DNA from 4 places in the Bacillus capparidis genome. Region 1 is predicted to be linked to each of the others. Evidence: riboswitches for the same ligand, from Rfam matches in the RefSeq annotation. Region 1 holds a riboswitch; each other region holds the start of a gene.
What was found. Region 1 has a riboswitch for thiamine pyrophosphate ahead of tenA (thiaminase II). Riboswitches for the same ligand answer to the same signal wherever they lie in the genome.
Positions count from the first base shown of each region.

Region 2: another riboswitch for thiamine pyrophosphate. It lies ahead of thiC (phosphomethylpyrimidine synthase ThiC); the one in region 1 lies ahead of tenA (thiaminase II).
Region 3: another riboswitch for thiamine pyrophosphate. It lies ahead of JOC74_RS10030 (ECF transporter S component); the one in region 1 lies ahead of tenA (thiaminase II).
Region 4: another riboswitch for thiamine pyrophosphate. It lies ahead of JOC74_RS23180 (MTH1187 family thiamine-binding protein); the one in region 1 lies ahead of tenA (thiaminase II).

Region 1 covers NZ_JAFDST010000001.1:146,599-150,764, reverse strand. Annotated here, with positions in the region: gene thiS (sulfur carrier protein ThiS) at 1-185, opposite strand, end outside; gene thiO (glycine oxidase ThiO) at 182-1,291, opposite strand; gene tenI (thiazole tautomerase TenI) at 1,291-1,893, opposite strand; gene tenA (thiaminase II) at 1,868-2,578, opposite strand; TPP riboswitch at 2,655-2,765, opposite strand; gene JOC74_RS00735 (monovalent cation:proton antiporter family protein) at 2,812-4,166, opposite strand, start outside.
Region 2 covers NZ_JAFDST010000006.1:57,907-62,072, reverse strand. Annotated here, with positions in the region: gene JOC74_RS19610 (YfhD family protein) at 224-406, opposite strand; gene thiC (phosphomethylpyrimidine synthase ThiC) at 1,028-2,800, opposite strand; TPP riboswitch at 2,930-3,043, opposite strand; gene JOC74_RS19600 (DUF3888 domain-containing protein) at 3,269-3,700, shown strand; gene JOC74_RS19595 (aldo/keto reductase) at 3,825-4,166, opposite strand, start outside.
Region 3 covers NZ_JAFDST010000002.1:592,224-596,389, forward strand. Annotated here, with positions in the region: gene JOC74_RS10025 (ABC transporter ATP-binding protein) at 1-1,423, opposite strand, end outside; gene JOC74_RS10030 (ECF transporter S component) at 1,440-2,018, opposite strand; TPP riboswitch at 2,116-2,224, opposite strand; gene JOC74_RS10035 (Gfo/Idh/MocA family protein) at 2,312-3,253, opposite strand; gene JOC74_RS10040 (hypothetical protein) at 3,497-3,685, shown strand; gene JOC74_RS10045 (hypothetical protein) at 3,972-4,166, opposite strand, start outside.
Region 4 covers NZ_JAFDST010000012.1:5,639-9,804, forward strand. Annotated here, with positions in the region: gene JOC74_RS23170 (ABC transporter substrate-binding protein) at 1-728, opposite strand, end outside; gene JOC74_RS23175 (ABC transporter permease) at 743-1,534, opposite strand; gene JOC74_RS23180 (MTH1187 family thiamine-binding protein) at 1,509-1,799, opposite strand; TPP riboswitch at 1,869-1,977, opposite strand; gene JOC74_RS23185 (hypothetical protein) at 2,182-2,370, shown strand; gene JOC74_RS23190 (GNAT family N-acetyltransferase) at 2,375-2,728, opposite strand; gene JOC74_RS24225 (hypothetical protein) at 2,750-2,893, opposite strand; gene floT (flotillin lipid rafts scaffold protein FloT) at 2,950-4,166, opposite strand, start outside.

The DNA.
Region 1 (4,166 bases):
TGAACGAGCTCGACAACGTCATTTTCCTGAAGCTGTTCATCTGTATAGTTTGATTTGTCAATGATTTCTTTGTTTTTTTCAACGATGACGATTCGGTTATCTAATTGATAGGCTTCTAAAAGCTTCTGAACCGTTGTAATGCCATTGTCAACTGTTATTTTTCGTCCGTTTAATTGAATCATCATATGACCTGTCTCTCCTTGTCCTTAATCGCAAAGGCATCTTCCCACTCTTGATTCACCTTCTTGCCGAGAACGAGGTCAGAAATCATGCTCCCCGTTGCCGGTGCAAGCAAAATTCCGTTTCTGTAATGCCCTGCTGCAAATAGGATTCGATTGTCATTCGGATGCTTTCCGATATATGGTGTACTGTCCTCTGTCTCGGGTCTCAGTCCTGCCCAAAAGGTGTCTATTTTCATCCGTGTGACAGCTGGAAGCATGGAGGCAGCTTTTTTCATGACGGCTCCAATTCCTCCTAAGGTTGGCTCTTCATCCCAATCGCCAGGCTTCATCGTCGCTCCGATAACAAGCCGCCCGTTTTTTCGCGGTACGATGTAGCAATGTTCATGATAGAGCGTTCTTTCAAGCGCAATATCCTCATTCCAAACTGAAAGGCATTCTCCTTTGACAGGATACAGCTTTTTCTCAAGTCCGAGCTGCTGAAAGAAATGCCCGCTCCAAACTCCGGAGGCAACGATCAATTGATCCGCTGAAAATGTTTCATTTTGCGATTTTATTGTAATAGCTGCAGAATCCGTATCAATCGCGGTAATTGGCGTATATTCATAAATATCTGCCCCAAGAAGCCTTGCTGATTTTGCGAAAGCCTTGCAAACTTTCGTTGGCTCTACTTGAATATCATCTTCGATAAAGCTCGCACCGAGAATACTTTCGCTGATAGAAGGCTCCATGGCAAGTGCCTCTTCCTTGCTTTTCCAAACGACAGAATCGAGTCTATTCATTTGATTTCCACTTTCTATATCTTCCTTGGAGTAAGCTAGCTTTAAGATTCCTCCAGTCTTCAGGTTCATATCAATTCCGCTGATTTCCTTTACTTCCTCTGCCAAAGTCGGGTACCTGCTCTGGCTGGCTCTTGCGAAATCAAAGAATACACCTGGCTTTTCCAGCTCTGCATGGGCACCAAGCATTCCGGCGGCAGCCTGAGATGCTTTTTTTCCAACTTTTCCGCTTTCAAACAGGGCAACCTTGACGTTTTTTTTCGCAAGATGATAGGCAGTAGATAAGCCGATAATGCCCCCTCCGATAATCGCTGCATCGTAATGCGTTGCCATTACTGTTCCTCCTTTAGCAGTTGTACAAATGACTCTGCTGCTCGTCGCGGATGATCAGCTGAAAGTATAGCGGACATCACCGCAATTCCTGCCGGTTTTATTTTTTTTAGCTCAGCGATTTTTTCTCCCGTTATTCCGCCGATGCTGATGACTGGAATAGCTACGGCGTTTACAACCTCCTGCAATGCTTCTGTTCCTCTGCCTGGTGCAAAGGATTTGCTCCCTGTCGGATAGATATGACCGAACAGGCAATAATCGGCGCCGTCTTTTTCGGCTTGAATTGCTTCTTCAACAGAATGGACTGAAACGCCGGCAGTTAAATAGGGGAATTTAGCTTTTACTTCCTTCACATCAAAGCTATGTGATGGAAGCTGTACTTGATTGACTCCAGCGAGCACAGCCGCATCAACCCGGTCGTTGATAACCAGCTGACTTCTGTCAAATCCGGAATTTATCAGCTGTTTCACTAAGTTCGCCACATCTTTTGCACTCTTCGTTTTTTCGCGAATGTGTAAGTAATCGATCGAATCTTGCAAATCGGATACCTTTTGAATCAATTGGTCTATCGTATGGCGGTCATCGGTAATTAAGTGAATCTGCACCCTGTTCCACCTCTTTAGACTCAGTAACGGACCAATTTTCTTTTTTATTCGCCATATCCCAAAATTTGTATTCATAGTAGCATGACGTTACAAAGTTTTGCTTCATTCGCTGTCTCACTTCTTCTGTGCTTTTCTCGGCCCACTCGTCAAAGCGCTCAATTTGTTCTTCAACAAGTGATTTGAACCAATCTCCGCCATAGGTTGCAATCCATTCTTGATAGATTGGATTATCAGGCGTACATTCCTTCAGATGCTCACCGACATCATAATAGAGCCAGTAACAAGGCAGCAGGGCTGCTAAAATCTCGCCGAAATTCCCTCCCATTGAAGAACGGTACATGTGAGAGGTATAGGAGTAAGCCGTTGGTGACGGCTGAAAAGCGTCCAATTCTTCATCGCTGATCTTTAATAGCTCAGTAAATTTCCGATGAAGGGCAAGTTCAGCTTCGTAGGTTCCTTTTGCATGGTCAGCCATCCGGCTCGTGACATACAGGCTGTCAGCATAGGCCGCCGCCAATGATTGGACCTTGGCAAAATGAGTTAAATAGTAGGAATCTTGGAGAACGTAATATTTAAACTTATCTAGAGGCAGCGTCCCTTCACCAATCCCTGTTACAAATGGGTGGATGAAGCTGCCCTCCCACCACTCTGCGGCGTTCTTTCTGCAATGTTCCGAAAATTTCATTCGTTTTCCCCCTAAAAATAGAAAAACCACTTTTCCGAAGAAAAGTGGTTTGGTATTTGCATAGATAAAGTAGATGGCAAATGCCTCGCCACTTCCCTACGCAGGTCTGAACCTGTTCAGGTACATAAGGGTCCGAAAGTCTCACTTTCATCTCAGCCCTTAAACAAGGACTCCCCTAGTGGTTTAACTATAAGTTTTACCTATATCTTATCACAAATTAAACAGTTTTTGTACTAATAGACTTCTAATTGGCTCCTTAAATCATTTATATAATTTCGCGAGCCGGAAATAATCAGCCTGTCATTTGTTTTTAATACAGTGTCTCCGTGCGGAATGATGCTGTCAGACCCTCGAAAAATTCTTACAAAAACGAGATCGCCTTTAAACGGAAAGTTCCTCAGCATCACTCCATCATAAGATTTATTCTTCATATTAATTTGAGCCAAGGATGCATCCTTACCGCTTAGCACATTCAAAATTTCAGGCGCTTCAATATACGCCTTTAACAGCATTTGCCCGGATAATGGAATAGAAAAGGGTTCAATGCCTTTGTCAGTTAGTTCATTTACCTCAGAAAGAAAGCCGGTGCTGGCAATGACACGATTTACACCATTTTCCTTTGCAAAAGAAGCAATTTGGCTATTGAGACTTTCATCTCCTGTAGCAACAACTATGATATCTGCTTCATATATAGAATGATCTCGAAGTGTCGATTCCTTGTAGTCGGGTAAGCGGTGAATATCGAAAACAGAGTCAGAAATTTTCTCTTCCGCATTTTCCGGGTACACATGATACACTCGAACTTCATACCGATCAGGATTTAGTTCCAGCGTAACCGGCAATGTCATTTGAGTGGCACCGATAAAAGCAATCTTTCGTTTCTGCTCTTTTGCGGATTTTTTTATATAAAGTTTCTTAAACCCAATTGGTGTGATGATACTCGTAATGACGGCGACTAATATTAGCGCGCCTGACATTTGGCTGTCAATCAGCCCTAGCCGTTCTCCGATCGTTGCTGCTGCAATCACCAGCGACAAGGTTGATGTTAAAAGAAACCCTGCAGCAAGCGCCTGCCTCGTTCCAAACCATTTCTTTAAAAGCATGACAGGAAGCAGCTTGCTGATTAATAATGCAATAAATAACAGCGGGATAAGAGCTAGTATTTTCGGATTTTGAAAAAGCGACCAAAGATCTAGTTTCGCCCCGACCATAACAAAGAAGATCGGAATCAAAAATCCATAGCCGAACGAGTCGAGTTGTTCAACCATTTCTTTATTCGGGGATAATAGGGAAACTAAGACGCCTGCTAAAAAAGCACCCAAAATGTTTTCCGCACCAACTGTTTCTGACAAGGCAACCAGGACGATAATCAGCGTAAATACTGCTCTCGTTCCAATTTGTATCGTACCTTTAGACATCGTTTCAACAAACCTGCGATTTTTAAATCCTCTTCCAAAAAAGTAAAGAATGACACCGGCAGCAAACAATATAAGAAGCAGCCACATGTTGCTATTGCCTTCTTCATAAACGGACGCAAAAATGGCAAGCAGAACCATAGTAACAAGATCCGCAATAACGGCAACTAATA
Region 2 (4,166 bases), on a different contig from region 1:
TGTGTTCTCCTTGGGGCCAAGTTATCAAGATTAAAAAAACAAAAAACATAGGCTGTTTGTACATAACTAATGATGTAAACAGCCTATTTATTAAGAAACTTTCTGAAGCAATCGGATCTGATTCTTGAATGACGGATATCTTACTAGCAGAAAACATAATGAAATTTAAATTTGTTGTTTAGGTTCTCCCTGCATTCATTTTCCAACTGTTGACGTTTTTAATCTATTTACTTTTTCTTTTCACACCTGTAGGCCCAAATCCCGGTCTTTCTTCTATTTGATAGGTTTCATCGAGTTCTTTTGAAAGCTCGACTTCTTCATTGCTTAACCCGGCAGCCTGATGTGGATCCTGTGAAATTTTCTTTTTATGGTTATTTCCCTTATGCCCATGATTCATTCTTCCCATGTAAATACCTCCTTCCTGAATTTAGAATACCGAAATTACAATTATTTTATTCAAACATGTTCAAGGTGAACGCTGCTTGTTGAGAGGCGAGGCTTTGACCGTGTTAAAGGGAGAATTCAAGAAATAAGCGGACTTCATTATTAAAGTTCCGTACTGGACATTCCCGGCCATAACGGGAACGAAATTGGGAGCTGCCAAAGCCTGCAATCTTCGTCATAGACCAACCAGGAACCGTCACGTTTGCTCACGTAAAATCAAATATACAAAACGAACAGAACCTGCGTGTCGATGACATCGTTTAAAAACTGAAATAAAAATGAAGAGAGAGGGAAATAAAACGATCCCCTCTCTCTTATTATTTGGTGCTCATTTTTTAATAAATCCTATTATACATCCACGTGATTACTCCAAATGTTACAAAGGCGGCAAGCGTTACAAAGACAACATAACCAAGTCTTGTTTTCGTCATTGTATGTTTGTCATAGAAATTAGGGCTTCGATCGAAAAACCAACCGACAGTTCGACAATCATAAGAAGAACTACAAGAAAAAAGTTTTTCACAAGCTTCATCTTAAACCACCCTATTTGCTTTAACTTAATAATAACACAAATTCCCATTCGTTATTTATAAATCTTACTCCCGCCTTCGACGAATTCCTTCGCCTTTTCCTTGAGGCCTTCGTCAATCGCTTCCTGTGTATCAAGATCATTTTCCTTCGCGTAATCTCTAATATCCTGGGAAATCCTCATGCTGCAGAATTTAGGTCCGCACATGGAACAGAAATGAGCCGTTTTCGCCCCTTCTGCCGGCAAGGTTTCGTCATGATATTCTATTGCCCTCTCCGGATCAAGAGATAAGTTAAACTGATCTCTCCAGCGGAACTCAAATCTCGCTTTCGAAATTGCATCATCTCTGATTTGCGCACCTGGATGTCCCTTTGCCAAGTCCGCGGCATGGGCTGCGATTTTATACGTGATGACTCCCTCTCTTACATCGTCTCTGTTAGGAAGGCCTAAATGCTCCTTAGGCGTCACGTAACAAAGCATCGCCGTTCCATACCAGCCGATCATCGCTGCTCCAATTGCTGACGTAATATGGTCATAGCCCGGCGCAATATCTGTTGTCAATGGCCCAAGAGTATAAAACGGGGCTTCCTTACAAATTTCCATTTGTTTATCCATATTTTCTTTGATTTTATGCATCGGCACGTGTCCCGGCCCCTCAATCATCACTTGGACATCGTGTTTCCAGGCGATTTGCGTCAATTCCCCAAGGGTTTCGAGTTCAGCAAATTGGGCTTCGTCATTTGCATCGGCAATCGATCCCGGCCGCAAGCCGTCTCCTAAAGAGAACGCAATATCGTATCTCTTCATGATCTCACAAATCTCTTCAAAATGGGTATAGAGGAAGCTTTCTTGATGATGAGCCAAGCACCACTGAGCCATAATCGCCCCTCCCCTGGAAACGATTCCGGTCACCCTTTTAGCCGTGAGCTGAATGTATCGAAGGAGAACTCCGGCATGAATTGTGAAATAATCAACACCTTGTTCAGCTTGTTCAATCAGTGTGTCTCGGTATACTTCCCACGTTAAGTCTTCGGCTACCCCGTTTACTTTTTCAAGAGCTTGATAAATCGGAACCGTTCCAACCGGTACCGGGCAATTACGAATAATCCATTCCCGGGTCGTGTGAATGTCCTTCCCTGTCGAAAGATCCATCATCGTATCTGATCCCCAGCGTATCGCCCACGTCATTTTCTCAACCTCTTCCTCTATGGAAGAAGTCACCGCTGAATTCCCAATATTCGCATTAATTTTTACGTGGAAATTTCTCCCGATAATCATCGGCTCACTTTCCGGATGGTTAATGTTTGATGGGATAATCGCGCGTCCTGCTGCCACTTCATCCCTGACAAATTCCGGTGTCATATTTTCACGAATGGCGATGAATTCCATTTCGGGAGTAATGATCCCTTTTCTTGCATAATGGAGCTGAGTCACATTTTTTCCTTGTTTGGCACGAAGCGGCTTTCTGATTAAGCCCGGATGGTCCGCTTCATTGCTCACTGTACGATATCCATTATCCTCCGGTTTAACCTTACGTCCTTCATATTCTTCAACATCATCTCGTTCACTAATCCAATTCGAACGAAGCGGCTTTAAACCTTCCTGAATGTTGATGTGTTGATTTTTATCAGTATATGGTCCGCTCGTATCATAGACTCGTACCGGTGCATTTGCTTGTTCCCCAAACGATCCGGTGGTACGGCTTAATTCAATCTCTCTCATTGGGACTTGAATGTCTTGTCTTGAGCCTTCCACATACACCTTCTTGCTCCCTGAAAAGCTTGACATAATTGAAATGTTTGTTTGCTGTACAGATTCTTTCTTCACTTTCCTTCCTCCTTTTTATTATGTTGAAGGACAGGATCCAGAATAGCACCAACACGAAAAAACCAGATCCAAATGAAAGGACCTAGTTTAAAGTCAGTAAAAAAGAAGTAGATTATTGGATACAATAATCTTCATAATCCCTTACTTCCCCACGCTGGTACGAACCAGATCAGGTCCAAAGGGTTAAGAAGCATTCAGCGCTCCTCTCTCAGCCCGCAACTTTGGGCACCCCTAGTAAACTATTAATTTCTTCAACATGGTATCACGTTTAAGCAAAGAAGAAAAGGGTACTTTTTCACCATTTGGAATGTTTTTGCACAATTTTTTGAAAAACAGGGAGGGAAAAAATGATTTACTCTCGTTAAAAAAACAACCTAAACAGCATCGGAATAGTCTATTTATCCCCTAATTATTAGTAATTAATAAGGTTGTTATTAGGGGAAACTAAAAAAACAAGTGGGAGGAATCATGATAAAAAGGTTTGTGATTGTGTTAGTTGTTACTTTTACGGCAAGTATGTGTTTTAACTGTGAGGCAGAAACTGTTTATACTCCTCCTATGAATTCAAGAGAAGAATTGTATCAAGATATTTTTGTTTCATTGCTTAGTGTTGAAATTGATAAAGCCGTAAACGAATACTACAAAAAGGTTTTAAACTACTCACCTATGGTTTACCCATATCAAGTGTATATAGAGAAAGCAGAACGAATAGGCGAATATCGACGATTTGAATTTACAGTAATAATAAAAGTGACTCCAGTTGTAGGACCACATATTCAAGTTGGACTAGACAGACTAACATTATATATCAATGGGAGTGGACGAGTTAACCTTAAAAAGTATGAACATTTAAGGGACTATGAATTGCCTGAACACTGGCAGCACATATTAATACACTAAGAGGAGAAAACCTCCTCTTTTCCCACATAGAGATGCACGCCGGGCAATTACTAGCAGAGAGCAAGAAAAGAGAAGGAGCACTTTTCTCCAATTTTCTTATTCAAAAATGCATCAAGATAAATTTTCAAATAATATCTAAAGGCATCTTTTTTCTCGGTTCTGGGAAAGCCTCATCAATACGATTCAAATCTTCTTGAGTCAGTTCAACCGAAACCGCTTCTGCATTTTGATAAACGTGCTGCTCTTGCACCGCTTTTGGAATGGCAATCACATGATTGGATCGTATAGTCCAAGCAAGGGCTATTTGAAGTGGCGAAACATTATATTTTTCAGCAATCTTATTTACATTATCATCACTGAGCAATTGTTTTCGTAATGATCCTCCTTGGGCGAGAGGGCTATACGCCATAATCGGTATTTTATGATCTTTATGCCAAGGCAGTAAATCAAAATCAATTCCTCTCGA
Region 3 (4,166 bases), on a different contig from region 1:
TTAAATCGTCCTCTATCAGCTTTCCATTTTCGATCAACCAAGCCCTGGACGCAAAATGCTCAACGATGTTCATATCATGCGTCACCATCACGATCGTTGTGCCGCTCTCCCGGAGTGCTTCAAGCTGCTCGAGGATAGCAAACGTGTTTTTCGCATCCTGGCCAAATGTCGGTTCATCCAACAGTAGGATCGGCTGTTCTTTGACAATCGCGGCAGCAACCGATAATCTCCGCTTTTGTCCCATTGATAATTGATACGGATGGTTTTGCTTGTGATCCTTTAGACGAAAACTCTCAAGCAGCTCGTCCACTCGGGCAGAAATCCTTTCCTCACTCCATTTTTCTAATCGAAGTGTATAGGCGACTTCCTCATAGACGGAATTGGTGACGAATTGAAATTCAGGGTTTTGAAACACAAAGGTCACGTCATCGGTCAATGTTTTGATTTTTTTATGATCCCGGTCAAATATGGTGTAGGAGCCCTTTGTTTTAATCAAATCCATGAGAGCGTGCAAGAGCGTGCTTTTCCCCGCTCCATTTTTTCCAAGGACGGCGATCCATTCCCCCAGATAGACATTCGCTTGCCCTACATCTATTTTTTTCTCTTTCCCTCGAAATCCTGCAAACGCGGAAAGAGAAATGGCCGTTTTTTCTTGATTGATGCTTTGCTTCGGCGCAAGTTTCCGGCGAGATTCGATATAATCGTTCCATACGTTCGGGTACCATATTCCTTGTTCAATCAGTACGTCCTTGAATTCTGCAAACACTTCTTCTTTGGAGCCGTCTGCGATGATCGTTCCCTGATCACTAAGCAGAATCACGCGATCGACGAAATTAACAATTTCTTCAATTTTATGCTCGACAATGATGACCGTTTTCTCCTCGCCAACCTCTTTGATCGTTTGCCAAACCTCTTTCGTCCCTTCTGGATCGAGCATAGCAGTCGGTTCATCTAGGAATAAGACATCCGGCTCAAGCGCCAGCACTGAGGCAATCGCCAATCGCTGTTTCATACCGCCTGACAAGGTTTGAATATTCGTATGAAGATTGTCAAAGTGAAGTCCGACTTGTTGCAAATAATGCTTCATCAAGCGTTGCATCTGTTCCCGGGGTATTTGCAGGTTCTCAAGAACAAAGGCGAGCTCTTCATCGACATAGGGCATACAAAATTGTGTATCAGGATCCTGAAACAAAAAGCCCCAAGAATCAGGAACCGTCACTTCCTTTGCTTTCATTGGTACTTCCACAGAATTCGGGATGAGTCCCGTCAATACTTGCAAAAGCGTGGATTTTCCTGAACCAGATGGACCCAACAGCAATACTTTTTCTCCTTTACGAAAAGAAAGGGAAAAATCCTTGAATAACAAGGATTCCGCCCCCGGAAATTTCAACCGCAAGTCCTTTACATTCGTCAAGGATGTCATAACACCCACCTCACAATTAATCCAACGCTCGATAATCTTTACTTGAAGCCGGGCGAACAAGGTTGGTAACGCCTGTCTTCTCCAGCGCTTGGACAATTAGATAAGCAAAGATTCCGGCAATGATAATCGAACCAGCGACTCTAAACCCAACATAAAGCAGCAAATTCCAAGGCGCCAGGTCGCCGATATACCCGTAATAATAGTCGATCACAAGTGAAGCTATCGCTGATAACACAGCTGCCAAAGAAACAGTGAAAAGATCATACCTTTTATAACGGAAAGCAGCGAAAATTAGTTCAGCCGCCAGACCTTGACCCAAACCGAATATAAGTGTAGCTACTCCCCACTGGCCGCCAAAAATAAATTCTCCATGTGCCGCAGCAACCTCCGCTAATACAGCAACACCCGGTTTACGAATAATTAAAAAAGCAACAGTTGCTGCAATAAACCACATCCCATAAAGCAGCTGATCAACATGAAGCCCGACCGTTGAAACCAAGCTGTAAACAGGTCCCCATAATTTATAAACTATCCCGAAAATAAAAGCGATAATAATTGTAACTAAAATATCAGTCAGCTTTAATCCTTTTTGCATGATGGTACATCTCCTTTTTTTCTTAGATAAATAAAAAAACCACTTTCTTACCAGCAATAAGAAAGTGGTTGTATTGGAAAATAATGATAGACATATAGATCCCGCAACTCCACTTCCCTACGCTGGTATAAACCAGATCAGGTTCCAAGGGTCTTAAAGTCCTACTTTAATCTCAACCTTCTAAAAAGGTCCCCCTAGCGGATAATTCACTGATTCACTTGTATAAGCACTACCTTATCACTTTTTTAGGAAATGTCAATTGTACGGTTTTCCATTTTATGATCTTACTGCAATTAGGTATTTGTACTTATCAGCATCTCTTTTATCTCTATGGCTATCTCTAATGAAGGAATCGCATCATCAATACTCAAGCTTGTCGGAATATCTTTCTCGCAGCACTCCAGTACGTGCTTAATGGCTTCTGCATAACAATCACTATTCTCTACTTTGACTTCTTCCTGACCGTCGTTCGTAAATAGCTTTAGAGACATTTCACTTCTATCCTTATGTCCATTCTCCACGTACTCTACCGTTGCATCTTCAAAAACGGCTTCATAAGCAACAGTGAACGGATGGTAACCTGGCATCATAGAAGAGCATTGGACCTCAACAACTGTATCATCATAATGGAAAAGTGCATCAACGTGTGACGTTCCTGCTTTCCCATTGAGACCGGCAGCTGTCATCTGCTTTGGACTGCCTATTAGCCAAGTGACAAAATCAATCTCATGAATCATGAAATTGGTTGTGATGTGGTTCAGCCCTAAATCGCCCCATAACGGAGGAGTCTTTCTTTTCAAGTGCAAAGCCTTTAACTTCCCATATGTATTTTGCTGGGCAAGCGAATAAATATATTGATAGGGTTGTTCGAATTTAATAAATTGATCAACAAAAACTTTTCTCCCATATTTGTCAGCTGCCTGCTTCATCGCGATGGCATCCTCAAGGGTTAACGCAACAGGTGTCTCACAATAAACATTCTTTCCATTTTTCAAAGCATCAATGACATACTTTTTATGTAAGGTGCTTGGAAGGCAGACATCGATTAAATCGATTTCTTTGTTCGTCATAATGTTATCAATATTGTTGGTAGCTGTTATTTGCAAATCTTGTTCAAGTTTTTTAAGTTTCTCTTCGTTTCTCCCGAAAATGATAACTGAATCGACGTTTTCCGTTTTACGATAAATGTCGGCGTGATAAGAGCCAAAGCCTGTTCCTAGTATCCCTACTTTCATATGTGCATCTCCTTTTGGTTTAGTAAGATAAGTATATCAGTCTATTGGTGAAATAACCTAGAATAGGAAAAAATTGAAGGTTGTTAGATTCTTAGATAAATAGATCAAAATAAGACCGTACAAAATCATAAGGTAACAAACCATTCTTAGCACTTTCTATTAGAAACATAAAATAAAATTTCCTAATTTAAAGGACTTTTTACCTATTTGTTGAAGTGGTAAATAGAAGGTGAGGTGAATGCAATGATAAGAATGGAACGAATCATTGTGAAAGAAAGAGACCTCGATATTCTAATTTATAGTGTAGGAAATAGGTATGAAGCTCATGCTGCTAACACAAAAACTGGACAGTTAAGTATCGCAAGAGGAGTGGAAAAATGGAGTACAATTACAGAAGGAATTGAACGGGTATTGAGACCGATGAGATCATAATCACCTATAGAATCCTTTCAAATACCATCAACATCTCAACGGGAAAATCACTACATATCCGAAATGAAAATCATTTGCTTAGAAGATCCACTCTCCATGAGGGAATGGAACTTCCACAAATCTTTCGTGATAACTACGTCTTGGATTAGCCTCTTAAATCGTTCATTTAATATCCATATTAACAAAGAATCGATTATCTTTTATCTGAAATTAGATAAATTTGCAGTAATTATCGACCTTATATAAGTATGATTTTAATGGCTCTATTTTTAAATAAAAATCATTATTAAACTGGCTGCACCACATTATGATATTTGAAATAACTCGAGAGCTTCGAGTTAACATGTGTATGATAATTGTCTAATGAAATATCTAAATGACTGAGTAGTTTATAGGCATGAACCCAAGCACTCATTTCAGCTGTAATACGATAAGACATGTCATTTAACCATTTATCATGATCTAATTCATTGTTCAAGTG
Region 4 (4,166 bases), on a different contig from region 1:
TCCATAAAGGCTTTGACAGTTTCAGGATCGGAATTAATAAGCTTCTCGCTTGAAGCGATGACAGGTGTATAATAATTTAATGCAGGATCTAAGTCTTTTAAATAAATAAGATTTAAATCGATCCCCTGTCTTTTTGCTTCAATGCCGTCCCATCCGTAGAAAATCCATTCAACATCTGCATCTCTTCCAATAGATTTAAAGAAATCTGTAGCACCCAAAGTCACATTTTCGATTTTTTCATAATTTGCATTATGCTTTTTCATGACTGCTCGTAAGACAGCTTCTTCTGACTCTGATCCCCATCCCCCATATCGTTTGCCTTCAAATTGTTTAACCGAGGTGATGCCGCTTTTCTTTAAAGAGGCAAAGGCCGATGTGTTTTCTTGAATAATGGCAGCGATTGACACAATCGGGATATCGGTTGATCTTGCCTGAGTGACCGATTCTTGATTCGAAATGCCAAAATCGGCATTTCCTTTGGCAACCACTTGTTCCACACTCATACCATCTCCGGGTTCAAGAATTTCTAAATCTATTCCATTCTCTTTATAATATCCTTTTTCTTTTGCTACATAGATTCCTGTATGATTTGTGTTAGGAAACCAATCGAGCATAATGGTTACTTTTTTTAGGTCTCCATTTTTTCTTTGCTCAGAATTTTGCTGCCCGCATGCTGAAAGCAGCAATACGAGAATACTAAATAATACATACGTTTTGCGCAGTTTCATTTTATCAAAAAACCTCATTTCTTTTGCTTGTGTTTCCATGGCATACAAGCTCTTGCTGCAAGCTGAATGCTGCTGTAAAAAGTCAGGCTTAATAACACGATAATGACGATGATTAAAAATACCCGAACGGTTTGAAAGGATTGCGTTGCCCTTGTTAAAGTAACTCCCAGCCCCTTGCTTGCCCCGAGCCATTCAGAAATAACGGCTCCCATTACGGCGTATGTACCTGAGATTTTCAGACCGGTAAAGAAAAACGGAAGCGCAAACGGAAGCTTCAGTTTAAATAGAAGCTGGTAACGGCTCGCACCGACAGACTTCATCATGGCAAGCATGTCTTTGTCAACCATACGCAAGCCCTCAATCACATTCATAGCTATGGGAAAGAAGCAGACGAGCGCTACGATAAGGAGCTTAGGTACAAAACCAAAACCAAACCAAATAATAAATAATGGCGCAAGCGCAATAATCGGAATCGTTTGCGAAACAACGAGAAGCGGGCTGAATGTTCGATACAAAACGTCGGAAGAATCGAGAATAATTGCAAACCCAACCCCCACGACGACGGAAAGAAGGAGCCCTGTCAATGCTTCAAATAATGTAGGAAAAATATGATCGGAAAATGCAAAATTTCCTGTGAAAAATTCTGTAATCACGAGATGCGGAGCGGGCAATATCCAAGCCTCAGTCTTCGTGATAAGGACAAACAATTCCCATAAAAGAAAAAATAAAAAAACCGAGCTTACCGGCAAAACGATATTCCGAACGCTATCCCATTGCGTGCTAGCGGTATTTTTCAACCTTTTCACGAATTGTCACGCCCCCATCAGGCCGATAATGGATTTTCATATGGGTCATGACCTCAGTGGCTCCTGCTGCTATGCAAGCATCTTGAGCCTTTTTGACGATTTCCAGAAGCTCGTCCATTTCACCTTCCATAACCGTCTCCATCGCACCGACTTCATAAGGAACGCCGGAAGCGGCAACAACTTCAATTGCTTTGTCGACTAATTCATAGACCGGGATTGTTCCAGATTTGGGCAATACTTGAAATGCCAGATTTATCGATGACATATACTCCTCCTTCTAGTGAAGAAGAGCAAGTGGAAAATTGAGAGGAGGATCGCTATAGAAAAGTCATTCACTTTTGTTATAGAGTATCCCTACGCTGGCATTACCCAGATCAGGTTTGTGGGTCGATACGTTTTCGCATCCTCTCAGCCAAGTTCACTTAGCTCCCCATATTATTTACCATTGTACCTTACCATGATTCTCGACGCTTGTAAATCAGCTAAAGCCCGCCATCAAGGCATTTCCATTCAAAACAAGCAAACCAATTTTGATAGATTCTCCAAAAAAATATCTTCAAAACGATACGATAAACTAAATTTTTTTGCATATTCAGCCATTTCTTTGAATGTAATAATAGAGAGATGATAGAGAGGGGAAAGAGAGAATGAATGCGTTTTTTTTAATGCTATTGTGCTACTCCCTGTCAGTAATAAATTTATTGATGGGGTATTTCGAGGCAATAAAGGTGTGCGATGCAGAAGGAAAAGTGAATGGCAGAGGAATGATATTTTATATTCCGCTTGGTGTAGCTTTCGCCATTCTCTCATCCTATTTTTTAAATTCGATTAAATAATTCGTTACTTACTCAGCTTCGCTTCAAGCAAAGACAGATCTCTCCAGCCAAAGGCGATTTCAATATGGTTTTTCTCAGCGATCGTAAAGCTATCTTTTGCTACTTTTTCTGGTTCTAGGGAAAGATAGAATCCAATGGAAGGATTTTCATCCAGCACCCAGACCAACATGTTTTGATACCCGTTTTCTAAGAGATATTTGACACCCTCTTTTACTAATGCTTTTCTCGCACCCATTTTTTGCTTTTCTTTAAACAAATAGATTGCATATAGCTCACCATCATAGTTGTGTTTTTTTGTCCGCTCGGGACCGAACCCGGCAAACCCGAAAATCCCTGACTGATCTTCAGCGACAAACACGCTTTCAAACGAATTATCTCTCTACATCTTCTCTCTATCTTCATAATTTAATTGCGCAAGATATGTATCAGACACTATGTTTTTATATGTCGTTCTCCAGCTATCCACATGTACCTTGGCGATTTCTGCCGCATCCTCTTTTGTTGCTTTGCGAATGTTGAACATCATAAATCACTCCTTTTTACTTTAGCGAAAAAGGCAGCCCGTCGACTGCCTTCATCTTATTCTATTGTTTCCTTGACCGCTTTGGATTTATTGATACCGATGCCGATTTCATCCAAGCTTTGTCTAACGTTTCCTTTTCCAGAAAAATTTTCGATCAGTTCTTTCACATCAATTCCTGAAGAAGCCTTCAAGCTTTCCTGCAAGGAAGACATCAAATTGGTTGCATAACCGGTCACTCTGTTTGCCCCGCTGTTTTCACCGCTGCCGCCGGTATCAACAACCGTAATTTTATCAATGTTGGAAAGTGGCGCAGACACCTGCTTCGCATATTCAGGCAGCATTCCTATAATCATATCGAGAATAGCAGCTTGGCCGTATTTCTCAAAGGCTTCAGCGATTTTTTCTTTTGCTTCAGCTTCTGCAAGTCCTTTCAGGCGTATAACTTCTGCTTCCGTTTCTCCTTTTGCTTTTTCCGCTTCCGCTTTCGCAATTCCATCCAAACGCACTCGTTCTGCTTCAGCGCGAGCCAAGGCTTCAGTACTATACTGCTTAGCATCTGCTTCTGCATACTGGCGTGCTTTGTGTGCAGCAGCTGATTGTTCGACAGAGTAACGATCGGCATCCGCTTTTTTCTTAACCTCTGAATCATACTGCTTTTCTCGGCGAAGAATTTCTTTTTCTTCCAATTCAATTTGTTTCTGCCGCTCTATGATTTTCACTTGCATTTCCTGCTCGGTCACTTGCTGTCGCGCCCTGGCAGTTTCAAGATCGTATGCTTGGTCTGCGCTTGCTCTTGCCGTATCCTGCTCCCTGCGGTATTCAGCCATTTTCATCTGATTGATTTTTTCAGCTTCAGCAATTTCCGTCGCTCGTTCCAGCTCGGATTTTTTCGCGTCTTTTGAGGCTTCCGCCCGCTTAATTCTTGTTTCTTTATCTGCTTCTGCTGTCGCGATGTCCGCATCTCGTTTTACTTGCGCAATCCGTGGTTTTCCTAGTGACTCCAAGTAGCCGTTTTTATCACGTACATCCTTGATCGTAAATGAAACAATGACCAGACCCATTTTTGCGAGATCCTGCGAAGCCACTCGTTGAACCTCTTGTGAAAATTTTTCACGATTTTTATAAATTTCTTCTACCGTCATCGAGCCTAAAATAGAGCGAAGGTGTCCCTCCAATACTTCTCTCGCTTCCATTTCCCTGTCTTGCTTTGTTTTCCCGAGAAACTGTTCAGCCGCCGTCGCGATTTCGTTAATGCTTCCGCCAATTTTTATGA